Oharaeibacter diazotrophicus: one gene and its partner. The protein of the gene in region 2 interacts with the protein of the main gene of each other region in a pairwise test. Links are inferred from orthologs where the notes say so. Each region holds a gene or a part of one and is shown on either strand. Other genes may lie near its edges.

Region 1 (3,869 bases), 900 kb from region 2 along the record:
GATGTAGGCGTCGACCGCCTGCATCAGCTGCAGCACCGCGTCGTGGCCGAGCGCCGGGTTGGTGCCCTCGAGCGCGCACAGCGCCGAGCCCTTGATCACCGGGATGTCGTCGCCGGGGAAGTCGTAGGACGACAGGAGCTCACGGACCTCGAGCTCGACGAGCTCCAAGAGCTCCGGATCGTCGACCATGTCGACCTTGTTCAGGAACACCACCAACGCCGGCACGCCGACCTGACGGGCCAGCAGGATGTGCTCGCGCGTCTGCGGCATCGGGCCGTCGGCCGCCGAGCACACCAGGATCGCGCCGTCCATCTGGGCGGCACCGGTGATCATGTTCTTCACGTAGTCGGCGTGGCCCGGGCAGTCCACGTGCGCGTAGTGACGGTTCTGCGTCTCGTACTCGACGTGCGCCGTGTTGATCGTGATGCCGCGCGCCTTCTCTTCCGGCGCCGCGTCGATCTGGTCGTACGCCTTGAACGTCGCCCCGCCCGTCTCCGCCAGCACCTTCGTGATCGCCGCCGTCAGCGACGTCTTGCCGTGGTCGACGTGGCCGATCGTGCCGATGTTGCAGTGCGGCTTCGTGCGGCTGAACTTTTCCTTGGCCATGCTCGTCTCTCTCGAATGTCGCGGGTTCCGGGCATCCGGACCGGGCCGGCGGCTCGAATAGTGCGTTTTGCCGGCGGGTTCAAGTCCCCACGGCGCCTGACGGGCAGGCGATATCCGAGCCTCGTGCGGGGATTGGAGCGGGTAGCGGGAATCGAACCCGCGTATTCAGCTTGGAAGGCTGCTGCTCTACCATTGAGCTATACCCGCGTCGGGTCTCAGATAGCCGCAGCGATGGCCGATGGCAAGGGCAGCGCTCGCGCACGAGCCGATCCGGAGGCCGTCGCGTCCCGACCGCCGCCGCGGACAGGCCGAAACCGCGAAGTCGTACCCGGGTCTCGGTGTCGATCCGTCGGGAAGCTGGGATGGTGGGGGAAGTAGGACTCGAACCTACGAAGGCGTAGCCAGCGGATTTACAGTCCGCCCCCTTTGCCGCTCGGGACATTCCCCCGTCCCATTCCGGTAGCCGACCGCTCGCGCGGGGCGCCCCGTCAGGTGTCCGGAGGCGTTCACCGACCGGACGGGGCGCTTTATGGCGACCGGGTCGGCCCCTGTCAACCCATGTTCCGACGAAGTTTCCGACGCTTCGCAGGAGCCGCGGAAAACCGGGCGGGCCTTCCGCCGGACCGGCGCGCCGGCTATAAGGCGCGCCATGTCCGACGATCGCCGCCCGCCGAAATCCCCTCGCCCCACCCGTCCGCGCCCCGGCGGCGACCGTCAATTCCGGCCGCGGCCGAAGCGCGAGCGCAGCGCCGGCGACGGGCTGTGGCTCTACGGGCTGCACACCGTCGAACTCGCGCTGAAGAACCCGCGGCGCCGGCCGCTGCGCCTGCTCGCCACGCGCAACGCGCTGATGCGACTCGCCGAGCGATTCGAGGACGGGCTGCCGCTCGAGGCCGAGGACGCCAGCCCGATGCAGCTCGACAAGCTGCTCGGCTCGGAGGCGGTGCACCAGGGCGTCGCGCTCGAGGTCGAGCCACTCGAGGCGCTGCGCGCCGCCGACCTCTCCGGCGCCGACCTCGTGCTTGCGCTCGACCAGGTCACCGACCCGCACAACGTCGGCGCCATCCTGCGCTCGGCCTGCGCGCTCGGCGTCGGCGCGGTGATCACCACCGCCCGGCACAGCCCGGCCGAATCCGGCGTGCTCGCCAAGGCGGCCTCCGGCGCGCTCGACCTCGTGCCGGTGATGCAGGTGCGCAACCTCGGCGACACGCTCGAGGAGATGAAGGCCGAGGGCTTCCAGGTCGTCGGCCTCGATTCCGAGGCCCCCGCCCCGCTCGAGGACGCCGCCCTCCGCGGTCCGGTCTGCCTCGTGCTCGGCGCCGAGGGCAAGGGCCTGCGCCAACGCACCCGCGACATCTGCGACGTCCTCGCCCGCCTCGACATGCCCGGCCCGATCAAGAGCCTCAACGTCTCGAACGCCTGCGTGCTCTCGCTCTACGTCGTCCGCCGCGCCATCACGGGCTGATCCCGGCGACGGCGGTCCCGACGCCGGAGCCCCCGGGTTGCGAGCCGGCGGCCTCTGGTCTATCTCCATCGGCGGGCCGGCTTAGCACAGCGGTAGTGCAGCGGTTTTGTAAACCGAAGGTCGGGGGTTCGATCCCCTCAGCCGGCACCATCACCGGGCACGTCTCATTGGAAGAAGATGTGTCAAATCTTCCCCCAGTCCACGATGCACTCAGAGATCTTAGTATCCTTAAAATCTAAATAATCTGCATTCTTGTCTAACAGGCCGGGACCAAGAGAATCTATTATCATCAACCTAAATTCTTCTTCATGTTTAAATTGCAACGGCTTTACAAATGAAACGCCCAACCATATTGCGATTGCATCTGCATCTATGTCATATGAAAATCTTCTCTCGATACTCCAGAATCGATCCCTCTCTCCGTATTCCACAACTCTTCCAACTAGATGGTATTTATATGAACCGAACCTAGCATCTATTAATTCTTTAAGCGCGCGTTTTAGTTTTACGAGATCATAAACTATATAATGCGTCAAATCACTATTATCATGAGATCTAAGATATTCTGCCCTTCTAAAATCAAATCGACCCATTGATGAGCAATAACAATAGTCGTTCAATTCAATCTCAACCCCAATTGAATTGTTTGGAAATCCAACAATTACACAATTCTCAACTGAAAATCCCCCAACAGATACGCTGTCGAAGTAAGAGCTCCTATTGTGGAAAAACTCCCTCCTTATTCCCTCAGAATAATCATTGAAACGCCCTTCACTTCTATTTTCTATTGCTCTGTATTTTTTTAATGTCCCAAATCTAAATCCTCCTTGGAGATGAATTCTAAGATCTTTTTCCTTCACATGTTTAGTTATGAACAACGGGTGCGTGTTATCCAATTCTTCAATCAAATCAACTTTGAAGTCTCTAAATTCAAGCGGATATGAAACAGAGATCACTGGGGGAAAATTCTTAACAATATCTTCATGATACGGGACTACAATATCAGCATATTGCATAGTTTTACCGGCTGATTCATCAGATTTTTTTCGCGGACTTTCTTTGTAAGTATGTCCACTGGGCTTCAAGGTACCTTGGTTTGACGCACCGAAACTAATTTTTGGCCGAACGTCTGGGCGCTGTATCCCTTGAAACCCTCGATCGCCACGCCTTCTCCCTTTGCCTCGCTTTTTGCTCATGCCGGTCTCCCGCCATCAAATACCGTTGGAAGGCTTACTGCGCATCTTGCAACCTTACATATGTCAGCTACAGAATGCAATTAAAAGTGATTTTCAATTTTTCACAACAACCATCCTCCATGGAACAATATAGGATAGAGATTGTCATTTATGTTTTCAGTATTATCAGTACTTTATATCTATACTCTGAGTAATACCCTAATCGATGTTCCCCCTATAGTTATTGTATACATATTGTACATTCAGGCATTTGATTTATCTCTTTCGTATATGGTAGACAATTACTATTGTCGCGAATAGCAATTTTGCAATTGGCCGACTGGCGATGCTAGGATAACGTGTTGGCCGCCCTACCCCTACCCCATTCGCCCGCGACCGAGTGCAGTTCGCAGGCAATGCGGATTCGACGGGCTTCTCGGCCGAGCGGGTGGTCACACGCCTTAACTGGATGGGCATCGGGACGACGAGACCAAGCTCCAACCGGATCATGCGCTCGTCCCAGTCTTCTTCGGCACAGAAGCTTTGATTTGTGGCCGGGTCGAGGGGGGCAAATTGGAGACTGACGCGCGGCGTCGACGACTATTTCCGTGACGCTCGGACTA
Region 2 (3,895 bases):
CTACCTTCACCTTCGGCAGGAAGTCGACGACGTACTCGGCGCCGCGATAGAGCTCGGTATGGCCCTTCTGGCGGCCGAAGCCCTTCGCCTCGGTCACGGTGATGCCCTGCAGACCGACCTCCTGCAGCGCCTCCTTCACCTCGTCGAGCTTGAAGGGCTTGATGATGGCCTCGATTTTCTTCATCGCCTCCGCGTCTCCGCCGCTTCTCGAGTTCGGCCGGAGGCAGCTCGACGAGCGCCTCCCTGACGGCCGGGACGCCTCTCCTTAAGCACGCCTCGTGCCAGACCGGGGGCGCCCACGGCTTGGCGCGAAATGAGGCGGCGAAGATCGGTGCCCCCCGACCCGATGGTAATGCTGCCCAAGAAAGAAGCCTAGTGGATGAGCATTTGCCCATCAAGTGGGCGAAATTCGCGCCGCGACGCGTCGCGCTGGCGATCCCGGGTCGGTGTGCCGCGCCGGCGGATGCCCGTATCGCGGGTGCGCGCGGTGGGCCGCGACGCTCCGGGCCGGCCGCGGACCTCGACAACCCGGGCCTGCCGGCGGCATCGTCGGCCGAGCCAGAGGAGACCGCCAGCGATGACGCCCGCCGCCCGCCGCCACGCCCTGCTGACGCCAGCGGAGAGCCGCGAGGCCGACCGCCACGCCATGGCCCGCGGCACGGCCGGGACGGTGCTGATGGAGAACGCCGGCTACGGCGTCGCCGACGAGATCTGCGGCCGGTTCCGCCAGGGCACGCGGGTCGCGGTGCTGTGCGGCCCCGGCAACAACGGCGGCGACGGCTTCGTGGTCGCGCGCGTGCTCGCCGACCGCGGCTTCATCGTCCGCCTCGGCCTCCTCGGCGATCGCGCGCGGCTCGCCGGCGACGCCGCATGGGCCTCCGGGCGCTGGCGCGGGGCGGTCGAGCCGGCGGGCGCGGCGGTGCTCGCGGGTGCGACGGTGATCGTCGACGCGCTGTTCGGCGCCGGGCTGTCGCGCCCGCTCGACGGCGCCGCCGCCGACGCGGTCGCGGCGATCAACGCCGCGCATGCCGCCGGCGCCACCGTCTTCGCCGTCGACCTGCCGAGCGGCGTCGACGGCGACAGCGGGGCGGTGCTCGGCACCGCGGTCGAGGCCGACCGCAGTGTCACCTTCTTCCGCCGCAAGCCGGGCCACCTCCTGATGCCCGGCCGGGCGCTCGCCGGCCGCGTCGCCGTGATCGACATCGGCATCGAGGAGGGGGCGCTCGACGCGATCGCGCCGGCGACCTTCGCCAACCATCCCGACCTCTGGCGCGCGGTCTGGCCGGTGCCGGCGGCGGCGGCGCACAAGTACAGCCGCGGTGCCGCGCTGGTGGTGTCGGGGCCGGCCGAGGCGTCGGGGGCCGCGCGGCTCGCCGCGGTCGCCGCGCTCAGGGCCGGGGCCGGCATCGTCACGGTGGCCGCGCCCGCCGACGCCGTCCCGGTGGTCGCGGCCTATCGCGCCGCGCTGGTCGTGAAGCCGGCCGACGACGCGGCGGCGGTGGCGTCCCTCGCCTCCGATCCCCGCCTCGGCGCACTGGTGGTCGGGCCGGGCATGGGCCTCGGGCCGCGCGGCGCCGCCATCCTCGACGCCGTGCTGGCGGCCGACGCACCGCTCGTGCTCGACGCCGACGGCCTCACGCTCGCCGCCCGCGACCCCGCCGCCGCCTTCGCCGCGATCGCCGCCCGGACCGGCGCGGTGGTGGCGACGCCGCACGAGGGCGAATTCCGCCGCCTGTTCCCGGATCTCGCCGGCTCCAGGCTCGAGCGCGCCCGCGCCGCCGCGGCGCGATCCGGCGCCGTGGTGGTGCTGAAGGGGCCGGACACGGTGGTGGCGGCGCCGGACGGGCGCGCGGTGATCAACGACAACGCTCCGGCCACGCTCGCGACCGCGGGATCGGGCGACGTGCTCGCCGGCATCGTCGCCGGGCTGCTCTCCACCGGCGCCCCGGCCTTCGACGCGGCGGCAGCGGCCGTGTGGTTGCACGGCCGCGCCGGCGCCGTCGCCGGACCGGGCGCGATCGCCGACGACGTCGCCGACGCGCTGCGCGCCGCCGTCGCCGCGGGTCCGGGCGAGGAGGACTGAGAGCCTGTTTCACAAATCGGCCGGGTCGGTCCACCGGTGCTTTCCGCCGTCGGTTCGTCGCCATTCCTCGCCGATGCTTCCCGAGCCACCGACTTTTGAAACAAGCTCCGAGCCGGCGACCGGTCGTCGGGACCGATTCGCCGCGTCGGTCGGCAGTGCTGCCGACCGGGCGGGCAGGACCGGGGGCGGCCCGGACGCGCGGTCGAGGGTACCGGGACGGTCAAGGCCGTGGTTGCGTTCGGCAATCGCGGCCAACCGGGGATCGGCCGGCGCGGCGGTTCCGAGCCGTTGCCCGATTCTCGGGCTGCCTCGTTCTTCGGCGGGAACAAACGGCGCCCCTCGCGTATCCTGAGGATCGAAGGACCGGTCGAACCGCCTCGCGAGGGAGAACCCGATGATCGCCACCATGCGTTCCCCTGTTCCGGAGCGGTTTCACCGGGTTCTCGCACCACCGTCCGCCGGCAGGGCCGGCGCGCGCGTGGTGCCGGCACGGTTCTTCAGGGACTCCAACCGAAGGACCGTGCCATGGATGGATCGCTCCACTTCGGGGCCGCCGCGCTCGCGGCCGGCCTGACCCTGTCCTCTCCGCTCGCCGCCGAAGGCCGCGACGCCCGCGCAGCGGGTTCGACGGTGGACGTCGCGCTGGTTCTGGCGGTCGACGTCTCCGCCTCGATCGACGCCGACGAGCGCCGGCTGCAGCGCGAAGGCTACGCCGCCGCGATCGCCGCGCCGGAGGTGATGCATGCGATCGGCGAGGGCGCCCACGGCCGCATCCTGCTGACGGTGGTGGAGTGGTCCGACGGCGCCAACCAGGAGATCCGGGTGCCGTGGACGGTGGTGGCCGGACCCGACGACGCTCGGCGGGTCGCCGCGGCGATCCTGGCACCGGGCTCGCGGATCCCGCATTCCACCACCTCCGTCGCCGGAGCACTGCGGGCGGCGGCTGTGCTGCTCGGCGAGACGCCGGAACGGGCCGAGCGGCGCGTCGTCGACATCTCGGGCGACGGCAAGGACTTTGAGATGGCCCAGGTGCGCGCCGCCCGCGCCGCGCTGCTCGACCGCGGCGTCACCGTCAACGCGCTGCCGATCCTCACGGCGCCCGACGATCCGGACATCGCGGAATGGTACCGCGATCACGTCGTCGGCGGTCCCGGCGCCTTCGTCGAGCCGGCGGTCGACTTCCGCGACATCGAACCGGCGTTGCGGCGCAAGCTGGTGCTGGAATTGACGTGAAACGCCAAGACGAGACCGACCCGAGGGGATCGTCTCGACCGACTTCGTCGAAGTATCGGAAGAAGTGGCGGGAGTGACGGGGCTCGAACCCGCGACCTCCGGCGTGACAGGCCGGCGCTCTAACCGACTGAGCTACACCCCCGCTGGGCGATCTACGAAGCGTCCGGCCGGTTGACCGTGCCGCGTCGTCGTCGGTGGCGCTGAAATACGGGGGCGCCGGGGGGAAGTCAAGCGTCGTTTTTCGGATTTTCGGAATCCGCTGAAAACCGGGGCTCCGCGGTGGCCGGCAACCGGGGCCGGCCTGCCGGCGAAGCGAATCGCGGCGCGCGAACAACGGCTTGAGTGCGAATCCCGCGGGATCCTCGCGGGAAGGGGAGGCGCGCACGGGCGTTCGCGCGTCGCCGCCCCCCGGTGCGCGGCCGCGCGCGGTCGGGGGCGGGGCGACGGCGGCCGATCGCGGCCGGCGTCGACGACGGCTGCGGAGGCTGCGAAGCGACGGGCCGGCGGGAATTGAAACACACTCGAATCGAGTGGTCGTCGCATTTGGCGCGTCGAGGTAGGAAATCTCTAAGATTCGCT

The links. The genes of interacting proteins can lie anywhere in the genome.
Region 1: the proteins of EDD54_RS05585 (region 2) and EDD54_RS01465 interact in binary tests that used the Escherichia coli proteins (3 or more experiments, as listed by UniProt). The link is inferred for Oharaeibacter diazotrophicus from one-to-one orthologs.

The regions. Positions count from the first base shown.
Region 1 is NZ_SNXY01000006.1:279,882-283,750, reverse strand. Bases 360-3,163 are described here. They hold EDD54_RS01465 (TrmH family RNA methyltransferase), read left to right. Parts: upstream 360-1,255; coding sequence 1,256-2,071; downstream 2,072-3,163. Other genes in these bases: EDD54_RS01455 (hypothetical protein), read right to left, coding at 2,254-3,163; tuf (elongation factor Tu), read right to left, coding at 360-606. Outside these bases: more of tuf, read right to left, coding at 1-359; more of EDD54_RS01455, read right to left, coding at 3,164-3,267. UniProt on the Escherichia coli protein: Specifically methylates the ribose of guanosine 2251 in 23S rRNA.
Region 2 is NZ_SNXY01000006.1:1,182,473-1,186,367, reverse strand. The notes cover bases 1-2,830. They hold EDD54_RS05585 (NAD(P)H-hydrate dehydratase), read left to right. Parts: upstream 1-577; coding sequence 578-2,083; downstream 2,084-2,830. Other genes in these bases: EDD54_RS05575 (DUF1194 domain-containing protein), read left to right, coding at 2,609-2,830; EDD54_RS05580 (hypothetical protein), read right to left, coding at 2,093-2,491; EDD54_RS05590 (P-II family nitrogen regulator), read right to left, coding at 1-184. Outside these bases: more of EDD54_RS05575, read left to right, coding at 2,831-3,316. UniProt on the Escherichia coli protein: Bifunctional enzyme that catalyzes the epimerization of the S- and R-forms of NAD(P)HX and the dehydration of the S-form of NAD(P)HX at the expense of ADP, which is converted to AMP.